3 regions of the Desulfovulcanus sp. genome follow, and region 3 is predicted to be linked to each of the others. Evidence: riboswitches for the same ligand, from Rfam matches in the RefSeq annotation. Region 3 holds a riboswitch; each other region holds the start of a gene.

Region 1 (6,945 bases), on a different contig from region 3:
AGATGCTTGAGGAACAGGGCTTTCTGGTCAAAAAAGAAGATCTGCAACATAGTGTGGGCCATTGTTATCGTTGTAGAACAGTTATTGAACCGTATGTTTCCAGGCAATGGTTTGTAAAAGTTGGTCCGCTGGCCAAGGAAGCCAGACAGGCTGTAGTAGATAGCCGAACCAAAATTTTTCCAGATCACTGGACCAAGACTTATTTTGAATGGCTGGATAATATTAGAGATTGGTGTATCTCCCGGCAGATCTGGTGGGGACACCGGATTCCGGCCTGGACCTGCGAAGACTGCGGGCATTTGATTGTGGCCAGAGAAGATCCAACAGCCTGCCCGGAATGCAACAGTGACAAATTAAGCCAGGATGAAGATGTGCTGGATACCTGGTTTTCCTCTGCCTTGTGGCCATTTTCCACCCTGGGTTGGCCAGATCAGACCGAGGAGCTTAAAAAGTTTTATCCCACCTCCGTCCTGGTCACAGGATTTGATATCTTATTTTTCTGGGTGGCTCGAATGATGATGATGGGCCTGCATTTTATGAAGGATGTCCCGTTTCGGCATGTCTATATTCATGCTCTGGTTCGCGACGCCCAGGGCCAGAAAATGAGTAAATCCAAGGGCAATGTTATTGATCCGCTGCTCATGATGGATAAATTTGGCACTGATGCCTTCAGATTTACACTGACTGCCTTTGCTGCCATGGGCCGGGACATCAAGATGAGCGAAGAGCGCATTGAGGGCTACCGCCATTTTATCAATAAGATCTGGAACGCAGCCAGATTTGCGCTGATGCACTTAACAGAGGAAGAAAAAATTGAGTTTGAGCCTGCCAAAATTAGTGAAAGCGGTGGCTTGACTCACCAATGGATCTTGCATCGCCTTGAAGAAGTGAAAGAGGAGGTGCGCAAGGCTTTAGAAGCTTACCGGTTTAACGATGCAGCCGGGGTACTATATCAATTTGTCTGGCATGAGTTTTGTGACTGGTACCTGGAGATGATCAAGCCAGAGCTCTATGGTCAGGACGAAGAAGTCAAATCCCTGGCCAGGGGCTGTTTGAAACAGGTTTTAAGTGAAATTTTGGTTCTTTTACATCCCATTATTCCTTTTGTTACTCAGGAAGTATGGAGCTATATCCCTGGACAGGAAAATCCAAATTTGGCCCGGGAGCCATTTCCAGAGAGTCGGCCGGAATGTTTGCAGCCAGATGTGGTAGAGAGGATGGAGTTTTTACAACAAGTTGTAGTTAGTGTGCGAAACATTCGTTCGGAGCTTGGTATTGGACCTTCGCAGAAACTTAAACTTTATGTACGCGTCGAAGGAGAGGACAGAGACTTTTTGCTTGGCCAAAAAAGTTTAATTATGCATTTGGCCCGCTTGGAATCGATGCAGGCCGAACCTGATTTGACTCCGCCGCCTGGTGCAGCTTCTAATGTGGTTAAGGGGCATGAGCTCTATGTGCCGGTCAAAGACCTGGTGGATATAGAAAGTGAACTTGCAAGGCTTGATAAGGAACTAAAGAAAATCAACAAGGAGCTGGAATTTGTCAGCCGCAAACTGTCCAACGAGGGATTTGTGAACAAGGCCCCAGCTCATGTGGTGGACAAAGAAAAGCGTAAACTGAATGAATTTGAGGAAAAAAAAGTAAAGCTAGAAAAATTAAGAGACCGGCTTGCTGGACTGAAATAGGAGGCATATTAAGCGATGTCTAAAGTCTATTTATTGGGAGCAGGGCCTGGCGATCCTGGGCTTTTGACCATAAAGGCCAAAAATATCTTGGAAAAGGCTGACGTTGTTGTTTACGACTATCTGGCTAATAAGGAGTTTTTAAAATATTGCCGCAAGGATGCAGAAATTATCTATGTAGGCAAGAAAGGCGGAGATCACACCCTGCCCCAGGACAAGATTAATGATTTGTTGGTGGACAGGGCCAAAAAGGGGAAGGTTGTGGCCAGGCTCAAAGGCGGCGATCCCTATGTTTTTGGTCGGGGCGGGGAAGAGGCAGAGGAGCTTATCGAAGCGGGCCTTGATTTTGAAGTGGTTCCGGGGGTGACTTCGGCTGTGGCCGCGCCAGCCTATGCTGGTATTCCCTTGACCCATAGAAGGTATGCTTCTTCGGTATCGTTTATCACTGGGCACGAGGACCCGGACAAGCCAGAGAGTGCTCATAATTGGCAGGCTCTGGCCTCTGGAACAAGTACCCTGGTCTTTTTTATGGGCGTGAAAAACTTGGAATATATCAGTACCAACCTTATCCAGGCTGGCATGCGTCCGGATATGCCGGCAAGCCTCATCCATTGGGGAACAACCTGTCGTCAAAGAACATTGGTGTCCACTATTGCTGAAATAGCTGACCAGGCCAGAGCCAAGGGGTTTAGGCCTCCATCGCTTTTGGTAGTCGGAGAAGTGGTTAAACTAAAAGATAAGCTGGACTGGTTCGAAAAGCTGCCACTTTTGGGTAAAGGCGTGGTTGTGACCCGAGCCAGGGAGCAATCCAGCGTCTTGGTAAGTAAGCTGGAAGCACTTGGCGCATGCTGCTATGAGTTCCCAACCATCAAGATCAAGCCTCTGGATGATTACTCTCATTTAAGAGATGCCATCACAAATCTTGATTTTTACCAATGGATTGTTTTTACCTCTGTCAACGGGGTCAAATTCTTCTGGAAACAGCTGAGAAGCATGGGCTACGATGCCCGCGCTCTCGGGCTGACGCAGGTGGCAGCCATTGGGCCGGCCACGGCTTCTGCTTTGAGAGAAAGGGGGATTTTTGCTGACTTTATTCCTGATAAATACGTGGCGGAATCCGTGGTGGAAGGGCTTTTAAAAATGGGGATCAAGGGCAAAAGAGTGCTCATTCCCAGGGCCAAGAAGGCACGGGAGGTCCTACCGGAAAGCCTGAGGCGTGCCGGGGCAGAGGTAGATATTTTGCCTGTTTACGAAACAGTACTGAGCCAGGAAAGCGACGCTAACGCTGATGTCCTCTTAGAGCAGGTTAATGAAGGAAAAATTCAATATATTACCTTTACCAGCTCCTCTACTGTTGAGAATTTCTTTAGTCTCCTCGATGCTGAAAAACTTAAACCTTATGTATCTGCAGCAGAAGGCGGGAGCGGTATAAAATTGGCCTGCATAGGTCCGATTACGGCCAGAACTTTAGAGAAGTATGGCTTTGAGGCCCATATTCAGCCAGAAGAATTTACTATTGATGGTCTGGTGAAAGCTATAGTTGACTAGTTGAATAGTTGAGTAGGTAAGTAGTTGAGTGGTTTAGTTGTTTTGTATTATTAAGAGAATAAATTAACTTAACCACTCAAACAAAGAAGGAGGATCAATGGCCTTACCCATAGCTGTTTTAATCTCAGGAAGCGGGTCGAATCTGCAATCCATAATTGATAAAATAGAACAGAAAGTGCTTCATGCCGAAATCAAGGTGGTTATCAGCAATAAACCCGATGCCTACGGACTAACTAGAGCCAAAAAGCATAATTTGCGCACGGAAGTTATCGAGCATCAAAATTTTTCTTCTCGCGAGGACTTTGATCAGGCCATGGTCCGGGTTATCAAGGATGCAGGTGCGGAAGCGGTTATTCTAGCCGGATTTATGCGGATATTGACTCCCGCGTTCATTCAGGCCTTTCCCAATAAAATTTTAAATATACATCCTGCCATTCTGCCCAGTTTTCCAGGCGTGCGTGTCCAGGCCCAGGCAGCTGATTATGGGGTGCGTTTTTCCGGGTGTACAGTGCATTTTGTTGACGAGAAAATGGATAATGGTCCGATTATTATCCAGGCGGTTGTGCCAGCCTATGTCAGCGATGATGGCCAGAGCCTCGGGCAACGTATCTTGAATTGGGAGCATCGGATTTACCCTCAGGCTATTGAGTGGCTGGCCCAGGGAAGGCTTAAGATTGTGGGCAGAAAAGTGGAAGTGAGGGATTGCCCTCCGGTTTTTGTGCAAGCGGATGAAACAGCACCAGCCTTTGTCAATCCAGGACTGGAGCCGGGTTTTTAGTCCTGCCAAACCAGGGATTTTGGGTTTAACCTAAAAGTTTACCCCTCTAATTGGTCGAATTATTTATTTTTTTATTTTTTCTTGTATCCTGCCTCTGGTGGGATTATAATTTCTGCCGCCATGATTTACTCCAGGTGGCCGCGCGGCCTTAATAGGGAACTCCGGTGAGAGTCCGGGGCGGTCCCGCCGCTGTAATTCCCGTGAAGTTTTCTCCAGGTCATGACCACTGTCCTGCATTTCTGCTTAGGAGAAGTTAGGCAGATACGAGGTTGGGAAGTTAGGAAGATTGAAGTATACGGAAAAGGAGATGGGACTTTCGTTTATAAAAACGTATCTTCTGATCTTCTCAACTTCTGAACTTCCTTTTTTAAAAAAGGATGGGAAGGTCGGCAGAAAACCGGGAAGAGCCAGAAGACCTGCCTGGAGCTTGTCATGATTTTCTCTGCACGAGGATGCAGGGGAAATACGTATTTTATCCTCAAATACACTTAAGATTCTGAATTTTAAACCAAGGTACCCTAACTTTATATTCGGAATGTCAGATAAGAATAACTCCTCTGTATCGCCTTGGGTGGCATTGCGCGGATATGAACCGTTAAGTTTATGTGACTGGCCGGGCAAGGTGACCGCGGTATTGTTTTTTGGTGGATGCAATCTGCGTTGCCCCACATGTCATAATGCCAAGCTTGCCTGGGAGCCGGAAAGTTTACCCCAATTGGACCGGGGAATGGTTCTGGAAAGAATTGATCATGACAAAACCTGGTTGGATGCTTTAGTGGTTAGCGGGGGAGAGCCAACTGTCTTGCCGGGGCTTGAACAGGTCCTGACCACCTTAAAGGTATTTAATCTTCCGGTTAAGCTTGACACCAATGGTCTGCGGCCGGATCTGCTCAAGCTGGTCTTGGAAAAGGATCTGGTCCAGATGGTAGCCGTGGATGTCAAAGGCCCCTGGGGAAAATATCCTCAACTGACTGGAAATAAGATTAGCTCACAAAAAGCACAAAAATGTCTGGAAGCCATCTTTGACATGGCTAAAAAATGGCCAAACAGATTTATCTTTCGATGTACCAGGGTACCTAGTTTAACAGAAGATGATATGCATGAAGTTAAAACCTATCTGCCCAAAGGATTTGAATTGATAGAGCAGACGTTCGTTAATGTTGAATGATTAATGTTGGATGTTTAATTCAAGAAGTGATTGATGAAAAGTAATATAATAGTTCAAAAGACGTATAAATTTGCTTTAATGGTTATTGAATTATATAATTTTCTGGTAGATGATAAAAAAGAATATGTGATGTCTAAACAATTGTTAAAATGCGGGACATCAATTGGTGCAAATGTTAATGAAGCTCAGGTAGGATTTAGTAAAAAAGATTTTTTAGCGAAGATGTCTATTTCAGCTAAAGAGGCAAGAGAGACGCATTATTGGCTAAACTTATTAAAAGATAGTGGCTATATTGATCCTGATAAGCCAAAAGTAAAGCTTATGTTTAATGAAATTGAGAGCATTGTGAAAATTTTAACAAGCATAATAAAGACTGGACAACAGAACAAAAAATAATTCAACATTCAGCATTAAACATTCAACATTACCTGAAAGGAGATATATTTATGCCCAAACAAATCAAAAAGAGAGACGGCCGGCTTGAAACCTGGTCTGTAGATAGGATCGCCCAGGCTATTTTCAAGGCCTTAAAGGCCAGCGGGATTAAAGATCCTCTTTTGGCCAAAAGACTGGCCATGAAAGTGGAAAACAAGCTTGCAGATTTGGACATACCTGAGCAAGAGCAGGTCCAGGATATGGTGGAATTGGTCCTTATGGAGTCCAGGCTGTATCAGGCTGCTAAAAAATATATTTTATACCGGGAAAAGAGACGGGAGATTCGTAGTCAGAAAGAGGCCTTTTTAGATATCAAAGATACCATTGACAGCTACATGAACAAGTCTGATTGGCGGGTTAATGAAAATGCCAACATGGCCCACTCTTTTCAGGGGCTGATGCTGCATTTATCCGGATCTGTGCAGGCCAGATACGCCTTGGAAAAATACCCGGAAGAGATTCGTTTGGCCCATGAACATGGTTATTTTCATATCCATGACCTGTCTTTTGGCCTGGCTGGTTACTGTGCTGGATGGAGTTTGCGTGACCTTCTCTTGGAAGGGTTTAATCTGGAAGGACGATGTTCTTCCGGCCCGGCCAAACATTTTGATTCTGCTTTGGGTCAGATGGTCAACTTTTTGGGCACCCTACAAAATGAATGGGCAGGGGCACAGGCTTTTAACAATGTGGACACTTATCTCGCCCCTTTTGTCCGTTATGATGGCCTTGATTACCATCAGGTTAAGCAGGCCATGCAAAAATTTGTCTTTAACCTGAACACCACTTCCAGATGGGGGGGACAAAGCCCGTTCACCAATTTAACTTTCGATCTGGTTCCACCTAAACATATTGCCAAAGAAGCAGTGATTATTGGCGGGAAACTGAAAAATGAGACCTATGGGGATTTTGTCCCGGAAATGGAAATGATTAACAGGGCCTTTTTAGAGGTCATGCTGGAAGGTGACTACCATGGGCGCATCTTTTCCTTTCCCATACCCACATATAATGTGACGCCTGATTTCCCCTGGGAAAGTGAGGTTGGAGAACTGCTGCTCAAGCTTACAGCAAAATATGGCGTGCCTTATTTCCAGAATTTTATCAATTCAGACTTAAATCCCGAAGATGTGCGTTCCATGTGCTGCCGTTTGCAGATGGATTTAAGGGAGCTGAGGAAAAGAACCGGAGGTCTGTTTGGGGCTGGAGATTTGACCGGGTCTATTGGCGTAGTCACCTTGAACCTGCCTAAGCTGGCTTTTTTGGCTCAGGGTGAAGAGGACTTTTTAGATTTAATCGCTGAATATGCAGAACTGGCAAAGGACTCTCTGGAATTTAAA
Region 2 (6,945 bases), on a different contig from region 3:
CTCACCAAAACATTATAGCCGGCTAAAGCCAGGGGTCTGGCGATCTCTCTGGTCTCTGCTGTGCCTGCCAGATGGAGAATTTTCATACCACAACACTCACAGACTGGCGTCTAGAATTCAACATTCATCATTCAACATCCAACATTAATTAAGAGAATATCCCCTGGGCGTGACTAACCAGGGGCCGATTTTCCTGGTCTCGCTGCTGGCAATAATAATTGCCGAGCGCATGTTTATCTCGTGCTCCAGCATGTGCTCCAGGTCAGTGATAATCACCTTTTCCTCATCAAGAGTTAAATCAGTACCAATGGAGACCAGATTTTTGGGGGAGCGATAAGATAAAAAGATTTCTCGGGCCTTTTGAATTTGCCAGACCCTTTTTTTGCTTTTGGGATTATACAGGATCGTGGTCATGTCGGCCTGGGCAACGGCATGGAGTCTTTTTTCGATTACACTCCAGTCCACCAGAAGATCACTGAGACTTATGCAGGCAAAATCAAGCATGAGCGGGGCACCAAGCTTGGCTCCCAAGGCCAGACCGGCTGTGACCCCAGGCACGATCTCCACGGGTAAAAATTCGTTTTTCTGGCCCAGAATTTCCAGGGCCAGGCCAGCCATGCCATAGACCCCGGCATCACCGGAAGAGATCAAGGCTACCCAGTAGCCAGCGAGAGCTTTATCTACAGCCAGATGGCAGCGCTCAACCTCCTTGGTCATGGCAGAGGAATAAACTTCCTTTCCCGGTAGCAGGTCCTTGATGTGTTCCAGGTAGCGAGGGTACCCGACCACAACATCGCTATTCAATATCGTCTGTTCACAGCGGAAAGTGCGGTCTAATCTATGCCCCGGACCTATGCCGACTACAGCAAGTTTTCCTGGGCCAGGGCAATGGTCACTCTGTTGCATATGGTCTTCTCCAGTATCAACCTGGTTCGCGTCCCGGCCAAAAGAGCAGCAGGCTCGGCAACACCAGGCAGTCCTATTTTTTGCTGGACAAACTCAGACGTGTTAAATTTGAAGGTGGTTTTTTTGATCTCCTCGGCCGGGATAAATCTGAGCGGCAAATTTAATTTTTGGGCCGCCAAAATAAGGCCGGTCTCGTTCTTTTTCAAATCAACCGACGATAGCATACGCACCGCATCCAGTTTTTTGCCTACTTTATTTAAGGCCATGTGCAAGCAGGTAATAATCTCCTCGGCCTGCACCCCTTTTCTGCACCCGATGCCGGCTATAATATCCTTAACGGCCTCGGTCGTAGTGGTAATTATCGGCTCGGCGCCTAATATGTTGGCCACCTGGCAGGCCAGGGCATTTGCGCCGCCTTCATGACCGCTAAGCAGGCTTATGGCATATCTGGCACCTGCATCCACAACTACCACGGCTGGGTCGTCCAGTTTATTTTTCAGAAAAGGCGCAATGGCCCGCACCACTACCCCACAGGGGGCAAAATAGACGATTCTTTTGAAATTTTGGAAAAGATCGCTAGAAAGGTCAAAAATGCGTTCAAAATAGCTACAGCTAATGGTCTGAGTCTCCCGTGCCCATTTTTGATGGACAAAAATTTCTCCATTCATTTCAGCAGCCAATTTTTTTGCCAGGTAGGCCCCGGGAAGAGACAGACTAACCAAGGCCAGATTCACTTTTAGCCTCCAGAATTAACATGGCTTGGCCGTATATGGATTGATTTAAATCAGTCTCTTGGCTGAGCTTGTCCAGCCTCTCGTTTTCAAGACTTAAATTTTGCACCAAATACACCTCAAAATTTTTATTAAGCTTTGGCCATAATGGTTTAAACCAGGTTAAATCTTTACCCAATAAAATAACAACTACCGGATAAGATAAAAGTTCGCTGGCCTTAAATTCAGGTTCGCGTCCGTGTACACTGACGATCTTCGCTTTTGTCCACTCGAGCTTAAGCCGGGAGAGGGCAAGTTGCACCGAGCTAATTCCCGGAACCAGATGGCAATTTTCACGGCCAAATTTGTGCACAACCTTCTGGCTGAAACTAAAACAGCCGGGGTCGCCACTGACGAGCACGGCTATCTTTTGGTTTTTAAAACTGGTCTCTATGAACTCAATGGCCTGGTCTATGTTCGCACCTAAGGAAAATACCCGGCCTTTAAACTCTGGAAAAAGTTCAAGTAGTCTGGGAGCACCAACCAGAATATCTGCTTTCTCCACTTCTTTTAGCGCGGCCAAAGTTAAAAATTCTTTGCCCCCCGGTCCGCAGCCAATAATAGTGATTTTGGGTTTATTGAGCTTGTTGATCATGATGCGACTTGGACGATATCAAAGGTTCCTGCCTACAATTTCACCTTTTAGGTTGATTAAAACAACTTGTAAGAGAGGAACGGTATTTAGCCTTTGCTGTACTTTTTCGAATACCTGCCTGGCAAGGTGGTTGCCAATAACCTGTCGCTCTTTGGCACCCAGACAGGAAAATCCTCCTTCCACAGTAGTTACATCCGTAAGTTTGATGCCCAGTACCTGCTTTATTGCGGCTAGAAATATGGGCACTGCTGAAGGGGAATTTTGGCTATGGGTCTGAAAGTGACCGTTAATAAATTTTAAAAGTTTTCCAGCATGGCCGAGGATAGTTACTTTTCTAAAGTCATAGTTTTTGAGTTTGTCCAGAGCATAGGCCCATTCATTACTTACTTCGACAATTAGGTCCGTATTAAATCCAAGATTCGTTGCAGCCCTGTTCCCGATATTTCCCGGTACCAGGACCAGTTCCCTGTAACCCATTTCCCAAACCATATTAATATTTAAGCCTATGGTTTCTTTAATGGCTGCAACGGAATAGGGCTTGACCACACCAGTGGTTCCCAAAATCGAGATGCCGCCTTTAATGCCCAAACGGGGATTAAAGGTTTTGTGAGCAACTTCTTCGCCGCCGGGAATGGAGATCTTTATTTGTACACCAAAAGCAGTTACTTCCCTGATGGCCTGGACAATCATCTGTCTTGGAACGGGATTTATGGCTGGCTCACCCACTGGTACAGGTAGTCCTGGTCTGGTTACTACGCCTAAACCTTTGCCGCGGACGAACTCAATTTCATTGCCTTCGCTTTCGCTAAATCTTGCCTGAACATGAACCTCCAGACCATGAGTTACATCCGGGTCATCGCCGGCATCCTTTTCTACCCAGGCGCAGGCCAAATTATCCTGCTTGCTCCACCCTTTAATAGGGACATTGATTCTTTTGCCCGTGGGCAGGGTAATTTCAACTGCCTGAACTTCATCTTTGCTTACGCTGCCGCTAAGTAGTAAAACCGCAGCCTTGGCCGCGGCAGCTGCACACGTGCCAGTGCTCAGGCCTGTTTTTAACTTGCTCATTACCGGCTACACCTTCTTCCAGACCTCTTTTCCTCTTAACCTTTTTACCTCTTCTCTATTGAGCCAGTGGCCACACCCTATTTTAACCGCTGATTGAGAGTCTTGGTTTCTGAAATGCATTACAAACGGCTTGGGTAACCCAATCTTAATAAAGCTTGCGGAAAAACAGAGCATCGGGATGCATGGGCTGAATATTTTGCGATATTGATCATAACTATCGACAATAAAAAGAATATTTGTTTACCCAAAATATCCCATTATGCTCTGTCCGCAAGCAAACTTTAGATTGGTCCAAGTCTTTGTACCAGCATGAAAGAAACCAGGACTGGAATAAACCCCATGGGAATTAAGCCTAAAAGCTTCGGCCACAGGCTCTTTTATGGTTATTCCACTTCCTTCTTCCAATATTCACAATCACTGTGGCCAGGTAGCCGGGCATGGATTTCAAAGCCTGGGCCAGGTCTTCACAGACAAACTCTTTATCTTCCTGTTCTACATAACAGACCATTTTGGCCCTATGTTCCAAACCATGTTTTTTAAGAAGAGCGTAAAGCTCGGAAATTTTTTTGCCCACCTTATATAACACCAGTGTTTCACACCTGGTAAGGCATTTCTCTACTTCCTGCATGTCTGTGCCAGGGACGAGTAAAAGTCTATCTTCCTGCATGGTCAGAGGATAACCAAGCTTTGCACTCACGGCCTGAAATGCAGTGATGCCAGGTACCACATGGATCATCGAGCGATGCATTCTTTTGGATAAAAGATGCAGAAGATAGCAACTGGTGCTATAGACCAGCGGATCACCTAGTGTAACCTGCACTACTGTTTGCTTTTGATTGCATCGCTTAACAACCAACGAGGCCATTTTCTCCCATGATTTCCAGGTCTTTTGTTCATCCCTAGCCATAGGATAGACATGCTCGACTATTTCCTGGCGATCAAGCCATGGCTTGATCGCCTCTAAAGCGAGGCTGGTTTTAGAACGGGCTGAACAGGGGCAGATGACTACATCTGCCCCTTTAATCATGTTCACTGCCCTGATAGTCAAAAGGTCTGGCGCTCCCGGGCCAACACCCAAGGCATAAAAATGTCCTTTCTCAGGATAAGTAAAATAGCGATGCATAAACTGATTTGTCCTGTAGATGCGGGGTTTAAACCCCTTTTCGTACTTTAAAGTTGGTCCATTACAGCTTTTAAGTGTTCGACCCAGATATCCACAATCTGATCATATTCAGCCGTGCCTTTAAGTACCGGTATACATTCTATTCCTTGTGCAGTGAGCACTGACTTCCAGGAGTCTGGTTCATCTCCGGCCATATCGTTGCGGGCATGGTCACCAGCCACAGACATGAACGGCAGGAGATACGCCTTTTTTATTCCGCGGCTCTTTAGCTCCTTGACAGTATCTTCAAGGGATGGCGCACCTTCTACAGTGCCCACGAAAATATTTTTGTCCTTTTGCCAAAGATAATATTGCAGGGCCGGATAACAGGCATTGGCCAGATGATGTGTGCCGTGACCCATGAAAACAACTGCCTCTTTTTGTTTCCTTTGTGTCGGGATATTTTGGAGCAGGGCCTGAACCGTTTTTTGAAAATCTTCGTGTGTTGCCAATAACGGATGACCCACCAAAATTTTTTGCATGCCCTTGGGCAGACCTGAAAAGCTTTGCGCCACTTGCACCAGATAATCATATTCCGCGCCTGGAATAGTGTGCAATGATTGCACAGCCACATGGGTAAAGCCTTCATCCATCATTTTGGCCAAGGCCTGGGCCGGAGAAAGGAGTTTTTGCCCCTTCTTAGCCAATTTATGGCGGATAATCTTGGAGGTATAAGCCCAGTAGACAGGTATGCCCGGAAAGGCTTGACGCACTTTTCTCTCAATATTGGTAAAGGCCTTTTGAGCTTGCGTATAAGTCGTGCCGAAAGCCACCAATAAAATACCTATTTTTTTCTCTTGCCTATGGCCATGAGCCAGGACATCACTTGCCAAAGTAAGTAAGAAAAACAATCCCACCACAACGGGTAAAACCCGCAATCCCAAAAAATTACGCATAATAAACCTCCCAAAATTTTTTTGGGGCTAATAACTAAATCTAAATGGTGTATATGGGGATAAATGCGACAGGCCTGCTAGGTAGCTTATAGCTTCTTTCAGCCGGGCATTCAAATTTTATGAAGTTTGGGCGCCCGGTATCAATTTTTCTTCGTCTATGAAGCTTAAATTTTGAGCTTGATCGCTTCCAGCAGGTAACTATACACCCGGCCTCCTGAACAAAGCCCCCGTTGCTCAGGAGAAATGGACATCTTTTGGCAGGTCTTCCGGCTCATCCCATCAGCCTCGGCCTTCCCATCCATTTTGAGAACTCAAAATAGGACAGTGGCACACACGGAGACTGACTTTTGTGGGAATCACGGCGGCGGGACCGCTCCCGATTTTCACGGGATTCCCTATTAAGCTTTACAAGCACCAAAAGATAAAATGAACAATGATAATTTTTTAGCTCAGGACGCAGAGGAAGGCAAGGGAATTAGTTGAATAGTTGAGTAGGTGAGTGGGGTGGGGGTAAAGTCAGGAAGTTGAAGCGGTTCAGTCCATCCAGGCGAAACTAAATCGAATTAAGTCGTCATCAAAAAGACTCCTGCCAGCATAATCATTGCCCCGCAAAGCCTTAGCTTTAAATCCTTTTCCTTAAAAACCACTGCACCGATAATTACCCCAAAAACAATGCTTAATCGCTTGATGGCTATTACATAAGGGACCAGGCCAATGTTTACAGCCGACATCTGCGAAATGAGCCCCATTGCAGTAAATAGTCCGATTAGACTCAGCAAAAAGATGTTTTTTCTGGAACCAAGGGAAATATTTTTTTGTTGCCTGAATAAAAGCAAGGTCAGGCCGGAAGCAATAAATGCTTGAACGCTAAAGGCCCAGAAAAAAGGGGAAGTCTCCCTTATACCCATTTTATCCACATTGGCGGCGATGCTCCAGATAAGGGCCACACAAAGCATAAGTCTGGGGCCTTTTTCTGAAAATAGTCCCTTGATGGGCCCCCAAAAGCCAGGCTTTGAGCTGCCTAAAATATATGAACCCAGAAAAATCAGAAACACGCCCAAAAAACCAGTAGGTTCTGGCTTGTCGCCGACCATGAGCGGAGAAGTAAAGAGCAAAAAAACCGGCGTAAAACTAAGGAGAGGCAGGGTCAGGGATAGGTCAGAGGCTTGAATGGCCCGGATATACAAGATTGTGGCCAGGATATTTAATCCGCCTCCAAGGGCCAGGATCCCCAAAAAACGCAGATTTAAACAATCAGGGACAGGGGTTATGAAACTTAAAGGAAGGAGAAACGGCAGGGAAAATGCCTTCCATGCCCAGGCAATGACCAGAAAATCATTACCCTGTAGCCCTTTTTTACAGAGGCCATCTTTAATGGCCTCGCAAAGGGCGGTAAACAAAGAGAGAACAATCCACATCAGTTCGGTTAGTATGCAGGTTTCGGGCCTAGGTGAGGAAGTTTAATAAAGTTATTCACGTGAAGGACACATTATGTTTGAGCCTGGTTTATAACCCTGTGATCTACCAGGGCGTTGCGCTGATAGGCCC
Region 3 (6,945 bases):
AGCATCGGTCTCAGACATCTATTATTGTATGAGTTGGCCAAGATTGGGTCCAGATTAAAACGGATATATGTTCCTAAAAAGTATTTAAGTGAATTTTGGGGTTATAAAGGTATAAATAAAAAGGTTTGGGCCAAACTTGGGATTCAAAAAAGTCAAGTTGAACCTTGGGAAAAGGATTATTTTCAAATTTTTGGTGTAAAAAGGGGATAACTTCACTAAAGGATTTTAGCATTCGGCATGTGCTGGTGTTTTAAAAGGTCGAGTGGTTGGCATGCGAGGAGAACTGAGGAACTGGAATGAAAGAAAGCGAATGGGTGCATTTCCTGCAGTGGGCGTTACCTCGATTGCGCATGCGTTGGGCAGGTTTCCGTAAAGTGCGTAAGCAAGTCTGCAAACGTATCCGGCGGCGTATAGAGGAATTGCAATTGGAAGGGGTTATTGCTTACCGGGCCTATCTGGAAAGTCACCCAGAGGAGTGGACAATACTGGAGGGGTTATGCCGCGTTACGATCACTCGCTTCTACCGCGACAAGATGACCTTTGCATTTTTGGAACAGGAGGTCTTGCCTGAGCTTGCCCGGGAAACGCTTGCTCGCGGCGAGGATACTTTACGGATGTGGAGTGCCGGTTGTGCTTCAGGTGAGGAGCCGTATACCCTGGCATTGATGTGGGAGTTAAGCCTCAGGCCGCTTTTCCCCGGACTTACCGTCCGGATCCTGGCTACGGACCTGGATGCAGTGTTGATTGAACGTGCTGCTCAGGCTTGTTATCAGGCCAGCAGCCTGAAGGAACTTCCTGATCCATGGCGGAACATCGCCTTTGTTCAAAAAAAAGGGATCTATTGTCTACGTCCGGAATACAAGGCCAACGTAAAATTTTTATGCCATGATGTGAGAACGAGGGTCCCGGGAGGTCCATTTCACCTGGTCCTGTGTCGCAATTTAGTGTTCACCTATTTTGATACCGGGTTACAGCTTGAGACATGGGAGCGAATATGGGACAGCATATATCCCGGGGGATGCCTGGTGCTTGGAAGCCATGAATCCCTGCCAGAGGGGGCCCATGGGTTTATGCTGTGGTCCAGGAGGTTCGGCATTTATATGAAATGTTGATAAACCATATTTGTAATATTTTATATAGCTTGTAGCCGAACCTTTTTATCAACTTAATTTCCATGGTTTATTCTAGTCTTGGTTTCTTTCATGCTGGAGCAAATGCCTGGACCCATCTATAGCTTGCTTGCGGGCAGAGCATAATGTGGTATTTGGGATAAACGAATTTTCTTTTTATTGTCGATAGTTATGGCATGCAGTACCAGATATTTAGCTTTGTCACCCCGATGCTCTGCTTATCCGCAAGCTTCGCCAAGAAGGCTTACCCAGCCCTTTGCAATGCATTCAAGAAACCAGGGTTTCTAATCTAGTAGTCAAAATGGGCTTTGGCCACAGACTCTATAAGGCAAATGCGGTCTTAATAGAATTTTATCGTTCACGAAAAATAGAATAATAAAGTAAACTTGTATAGGCCAAAATCGCCTTGACAACTTGTAGTAGCGCAAAGTATTTATAAATAAAGACATTCGGTGCCCATGGAAAGGGCTTAATAGGGAAGCCGGTGAAATTCCGGCACGGACCCGCCGCTGTGAGTGGGGACAAAACCCGCAATTAGCCACTGTGCCATATAAAAGTGATTACGAAATGGCGCGGGAAGGCGCGGGGAGTAGGTTGATCCACGAGTCAGAAGACCTGCCGAATGGTTCTAAGAAACTTGGTGGAGATGGTAAATCCCCAAGCTGATCAATATCGGCTTGGGGATTTTTTCGTTTTATTACATGCTCTTAAGTAAGGAGGGATAATATAGCTATGGAACGTACTCAGGTAGAATATGCAAAAGAGGGAACAGTCACACAGGTTATGGAAACTATTGCAGCAACAGAAGGCCTGTCCGTTGATTCGGTCCGTGAACGTATAGCCAAAGGCCAGATCGTGGTGCCGCTGAACAAGAACCGAAAGTCTAAGGTTGTTGGAATTGGCAGGGGGCTCTCAACCAAAATCAATGCCTCCATTGGTACCTCTACGGACATCGTAGATATCGACGCAGAAGTGCGCAAAGCCATTGCGGCTCAAGAAGCCGGGGCGGATACCTTGATGGAACTCTCAGTAGGCGGCGATTTGGATAAAATCCGTAGAGAAATACTTGCAGCCGTGGACATTCCTGTCGGAAATGTCCCTCTTTATCAGGCATTTTGTGAAGCGACCGCTAAATACGGTGATCCGAACCGGTTGGACGAGGAGATGCTTTTCGACCTTATCGAACGCCAATGCGAGGACGGCATAAGTTTCATGGCAATCCACTGTGGCATCAATCTTTATACGCTTGAACGACTGGAAAAACAAGGATACCGCTATGGCGGATTGGTGAGCAAGGGCGGCGCCTCCATGGTGGCGTGGATGAAAGCAAACAAGAAAGAAAATCCCCTCTATGAAAAGTTTGATCGCGTGGTGGGAATTCTTAAGAAATATGACGTGGTACTCTCTCTGGGTAATGGACTTCGTGCCGGTTCTATTGGCGATTCATTTGACCGGGCCATGATTCAGGAACTCTTGATCAATTGCGAACTGGCTGAAGAAGGGTTACGTATGGGATGTCAGATGATGGTGGAGGGCCCCGGCCATGTGCCCATGGACGAGATAGAAGCCAATATCATTTTGCAGAAACGCATGAGTAATTATGCCCCTTACTACATGCTTGGACCTCTACCAACCGATGTCGGTGCTGGTTACGATCACGTGGTAGCAGCCATTGGTGCAGCGCAGTCTGCTCGATTCGGTGCAGATTTGATCTGTTATATTACGCCTGCCGAACATTTGGCTCTCCCCAATGAACAGGATGTAATTGAGGGGGTTAAGGTGGCACGTGTGGCTGCCCACATAGGTGATTTGGGAAAACATCCCGAAAAGACACGTCAGCGAGATATTGCCATGAGCAAAGCGCGGCGAGACTCTGACTGGGAAGGACAGTTCAGAAATGCCCTCTTTCCAGAGGATGCGAAGAAGATTAGAGATGATCGTTCTCCTTCCTGTGATTCCAAAGTTTGTACCATGTGCGGAGAGTTCTGTGCCAACAAGGCCTCAGCGAAAATTTTTAAAGAGGTGCTTGAGAAAAGTCCAAAGGCATGATGCCTATGGAGTCTGTGGCCGAACCTTACCCAGAGGACAACTTTTCATAATTTTTTTATTTTTAATCAGGTAGTCAAAATGGGGTTTGGCCACAGACTCTATGGGACTTCAAAGGAGAGTAAAATTCGGGCAAGCGGTGATAATAGACTTGAAAACCACTAGAATATAAATATAGTTGAATATGTTGATTGTAAGCTTTAAAAAAAATAAAAAATGGATTATATTAGGATAGTGTCAATGAAAAAAGCAGTTGTTCTTTTCTCTGGAGGCCTTGATTCAACAACATGCCTGGCCATTGCAAAATCACAAGGGTTTGAGCTGTATGCCTTGAGTTTTTACTATCACCAACGGCATGATGTGGAAATCAAGGCAGCAAAAAGAGTAGCGGAAAGCATGGGGGTTAAACAGCATTTGGTGCTGGAGCTCCCATTGAATAAGATTGGTGGGTCTGCCCTAACCGACGATATTGATGTCCCCAAAGATCTAAATCCCGAGCAGACTACGGAGATCCCTATTACCTATGTTCCGGCCAGGAATACGATATTTCTTTCTTTTGCACTGGGCTGGGCAGAGGTGCTTGGTGCCGCTGATATTTTTATTGGTGTAAACGCTGTTGATTATTCAGGATATCCAGACTGCAGACCCGAATTTATCGAAGCCTTTGAGAAGATGGCCAACTTGGCTACAAAAGAGACCGTTACAGGGAAATTCAAGTTTCAGATCCACACTCCTCTTGTTAAATTGACCAAGGCCGAAATAATTAAAAAAGGATTGGAACTCGGAGTTGATTACTCGTTAACCCACTCCTGTTATGATCCTGACGAGCACGGTCTTGCCTGTGGTCGATGTGACAGTTGTTATCTAAGGAAGAAAGGGTTTGCCGAGGCAGGAGTCCCTGACCCGACATTATATAGCCTTAAAAAATAAGATGCCATATTTGGTCAAAGAAATATTTTACACTCTCCAGGGTGAAGGATATTATACTGGTCGTCCCGCAGTATTTTGCCGTTTTGCGGGATGTAATTTGTGGACGGGCCAAGAACAGGATCGGGAAAACGCTGTTTGTAAATTTTGTGACACAGATTTTGTTGGAACAAGTGGTCCTGGCGGAGGGAAATTTGATACCGCACACGAATTGGCGGATGTAATTAGCTCAAAATGGCCGTCTGCTAACACAAAGGCTAAACCATTTGTGGTCTGCACGGGGGGAGAACCTTGTCTGCAATTAGATGAGGAGCTTATTGAGTGCTTGCACAGGAAGGGCTTTAAAGTTGCCATTGAGACCAATGGGACACTGCCCTTGCCTGAAAACCTTGACTGGGTCTGCGTTAGTCCTAAGGCTGGCTCTCGGGTAGTCGTGAGAAAGGGAGACGAACTCAAACTTGTTTTCCCCCAGCAAGGCTTGCTCCCGCAAGATGTTGAAGAGTGGGACTTTAAACATTTTTATCTTCAACCCATGGATGGAGAAGATCTTGAACAAAACACCAGGCTGGCAATAAAGTATTGTTTGGATCATCCACAGTGGAAACTCAGTTTACAAACACATAAATTTCTTGGAATACCCTGAAATACTTTTAAGTTTTAAAGTTTGGGTGACCTTGGATGAGTCAAGGCTTAAAACATAACACTAACATATAAAACTGTAGACATAGCACATAGATGGAAATATTCGTCACATTTACCTTTGATGCCGCTCATAGACTGCCGAACGTGCCTGAAGGGCATAAGTGCAGTCGTCTGCACGGACATACATTTAGAGTGGAGGTCCATGTTTCTGGACCAGTTGATGAGCACCGCGGATGGGTTATCGACTTCGGTGACCTGAAAAAAATATGCAAACCCGTTATTGAGCAGTTGGATCATCACTATCTGAATGAAATACCAGGCCTTGAAAATCCAACATGCGAGGTCATAGCCAAATGGTTGTGGCAAAGGCTGATATCTGATCTCCCAAATCTTGCTAAGGTCATTGTCCAGGAAGGACCAAGCTCGGGCGCGGTGTATAAAGGAGAAACCGATAATCCCGGAGCCTTATCGTCATGACCTCCCTCCTCCTTAGCTGGCTAGATGTCGGTTCACTTACAAAAAAATGGGCGTTAAATCCCAATAAATAAGGAGAAAGGATCTTGCCAACCAGGATGAGGCTAACAGACATCAACTTGTTGGAAGTTCTTAGTTCGACAGATTCTGCTGAGTTTTTGAAGAAGTTTCGGGAACGCCGCGTGGCTAAAAAGGAAATCCTCTATTCACCGGAGGAGGAAGAAAATCTGGTATTTTTGGTAAAGTCTGGGAGGGTTAGAGTTTATCTGGCTTATGAGGACAAGGAGTTTACCCTGGCCATTCTAGAGGCAGGAGATATCTATTCTACACACACCAGAGCGTATACACAGGCCATGGAAGATACGACCATATTGGTTACGGATGTCCGCAACTTTCAAAAGAGTATAACCGAGATGCCTGCTTTTGCTCTGACTATGGTTAAAGTATTGGGAGACCTGCTGAAAAATTCAATTACGACAATTAATGGCCTGGTCTTTAAAGACACTAACTTAAGGCTGGTGGAATTTTTAGTCCAGGCTGCAAAAGACACAGGAATACCGGTAGAGCAGGGAATAAAACTGGAACTTGGCTTAACTACGGAAGAAATTGCTCTGGTGGTGGGAGCTACCCGTCAAACAGTTTCGGTTTTATTAAATGATCTGCGGAAGTCGGGCGTTATAGAAAGACTAAACCGTGGGACTATTTTGATCAAGGACTTTGAAAGGTTGCAGGAAATTGCTTCAGGGTTCTAAAGATCATCCAAGAGCTTCTCTGCTGAATAAATATCACAGGCTATTTGAAACAGGCTGTCCAATTTGGTTATGCTAAACATTTACCGGACATTTCTCTAGTTGCTCTGCACAAAAAGCAGGTCTTTCCATAGCTTGCAAGTTCTCTCTGAATCCTCAGGAAAAAGCAAGATCGGGGTTATCAACAAAAGCCAGTCCCCTCAAATTGAGAATACAATCCCAACCCCTGGTGCCAAAATTTTTTGTGACTCCATACTAATTTTTGTAGGGCGTATTTCTCTCAAATCTGCCCCGCAACTTGCGCCCTCTTTCTCTAAGCCCCCCCAAATAAGCGAGCTTTATCCCCAGATAATCTAGGCCTTATACCCTGGCATAAGCCACTGTCTTTGAGGAAGTTGGCCGCAAACAGCGGAATAAACTCAACCAGCCAAAGCAAAAAAAGTCCTTACTATCTCCCCTCAAGCGTAGCTTGTCTTTCAATCGCTATAAACCACACAGCTTAATGTCACAAAAAAGAGTCGTCAAATAGTTTTTTAGAAAACTGTCGGCTATCTGACAGAATTTTTTTTCACCCTTCACTAGTACTAAGAGCACAAACAGTTTGTAGCGTTCTGACTCTTTAGTATAAACTGATCTTATTTTTTCTCTGGCTAATCGTCAATAGCGTAACACCTATATTATGTTGTTGATAGCCGAAAGCTTTAGAATTTTCGTAACTAGCTTTGCTCTGAGGTTAAAGTCCTACTGGGTTTCTAAAGGAAGTCCGTCATCATCCTTAAAGGGGATGAGTGACTTATGTTTAGGCAAGTGCTGGCCAAATTTTTGTGGACTCCAGATTAATTTGCATAATTCGGCTTGCCAAGCCTCTAGGACTTATCCAGTCAGGCAAGATATTGGGTGCCCCTGGAAAATTTAGACAAAGATACACTTAGAAATACGTACACAATGTAAAGTTATACCCGGTGATGGAGGTGGGA

The links. A riboswitch is a leader RNA that binds a small molecule or an ion and turns the genes downstream of it on or off. The one in region 3 is predicted to bind cobalamin.
Region 1: it holds a riboswitch for cobalamin, as region 3 does, so the genes downstream of both, AC3WVG_RS09060 (anaerobic ribonucleoside-triphosphate reductase activating protein) here and thiC (phosphomethylpyrimidine synthase ThiC) in region 3, are expected to answer to the same signal.
Region 2: it holds a riboswitch for cobalamin, as region 3 does, so the genes downstream of both, AC3WVG_RS04415 (sirohydrochlorin cobaltochelatase) here and thiC (phosphomethylpyrimidine synthase ThiC) in region 3, are expected to answer to the same signal.

Annotation. Positions count from the first base shown of each region.
Region 1 covers NZ_CEYAEZ010000057.1:10,157-17,101, forward strand. The annotation lists gene AC3WVG_RS09045 (valine--tRNA ligase) at 1-1,685, shown strand, start outside; gene cobA (uroporphyrinogen-III C-methyltransferase) at 1,701-3,230, shown strand; gene purN (phosphoribosylglycinamide formyltransferase) at 3,328-4,008, shown strand; cobalamin riboswitch at 4,124-4,446, shown strand; gene AC3WVG_RS09060 (anaerobic ribonucleoside-triphosphate reductase activating protein) at 4,544-5,176, shown strand; gene AC3WVG_RS09065 (four helix bundle protein) at 5,210-5,572, shown strand; gene AC3WVG_RS09070 (ribonucleoside triphosphate reductase) at 5,623-6,945, shown strand, end outside.
Region 2 covers NZ_CEYAEZ010000017.1:32,270-39,214, forward strand. The annotation lists gene cobK (precorrin-6A reductase) at 1-86, opposite strand, end outside; gene cobJ (precorrin-3B C(17)-methyltransferase) at 145-906, opposite strand; gene AC3WVG_RS04395 (cobalt-precorrin 5A hydrolase) at 861-1,640, opposite strand; gene cbiE (precorrin-6y C5,15-methyltransferase (decarboxylating) subunit CbiE) at 1,621-2,271, opposite strand; gene cbiD (cobalt-precorrin-5B (C(1))-methyltransferase CbiD) at 2,290-3,339, opposite strand; gene cobI (precorrin-2 C(20)-methyltransferase) at 3,692-4,462, opposite strand; gene AC3WVG_RS04415 (sirohydrochlorin cobaltochelatase) at 4,510-5,397, opposite strand; cobalamin riboswitch at 5,637-5,831, opposite strand; gene AC3WVG_RS04420 (DMT family transporter) at 5,961-6,815, opposite strand; gene AC3WVG_RS04425 (mechanosensitive ion channel family protein) at 6,887-6,945, opposite strand, start outside.
Region 3 covers NZ_CEYAEZ010000009.1:19,449-26,393, forward strand. The annotation lists gene AC3WVG_RS02605 (elongator complex protein 3) at 1-210, shown strand, start outside; gene AC3WVG_RS02610 (CheR family methyltransferase) at 297-1,112, shown strand; cobalamin riboswitch at 1,564-1,767, shown strand; gene thiC (phosphomethylpyrimidine synthase ThiC) at 1,863-3,179, shown strand; gene queC (7-cyano-7-deazaguanine synthase QueC) at 3,417-4,106, shown strand; gene queE (7-carboxy-7-deazaguanine synthase) at 4,108-4,746, shown strand; gene queD (6-carboxytetrahydropterin synthase QueD) at 4,839-5,222, shown strand; gene AC3WVG_RS02635 (Crp/Fnr family transcriptional regulator) at 5,306-5,971, shown strand.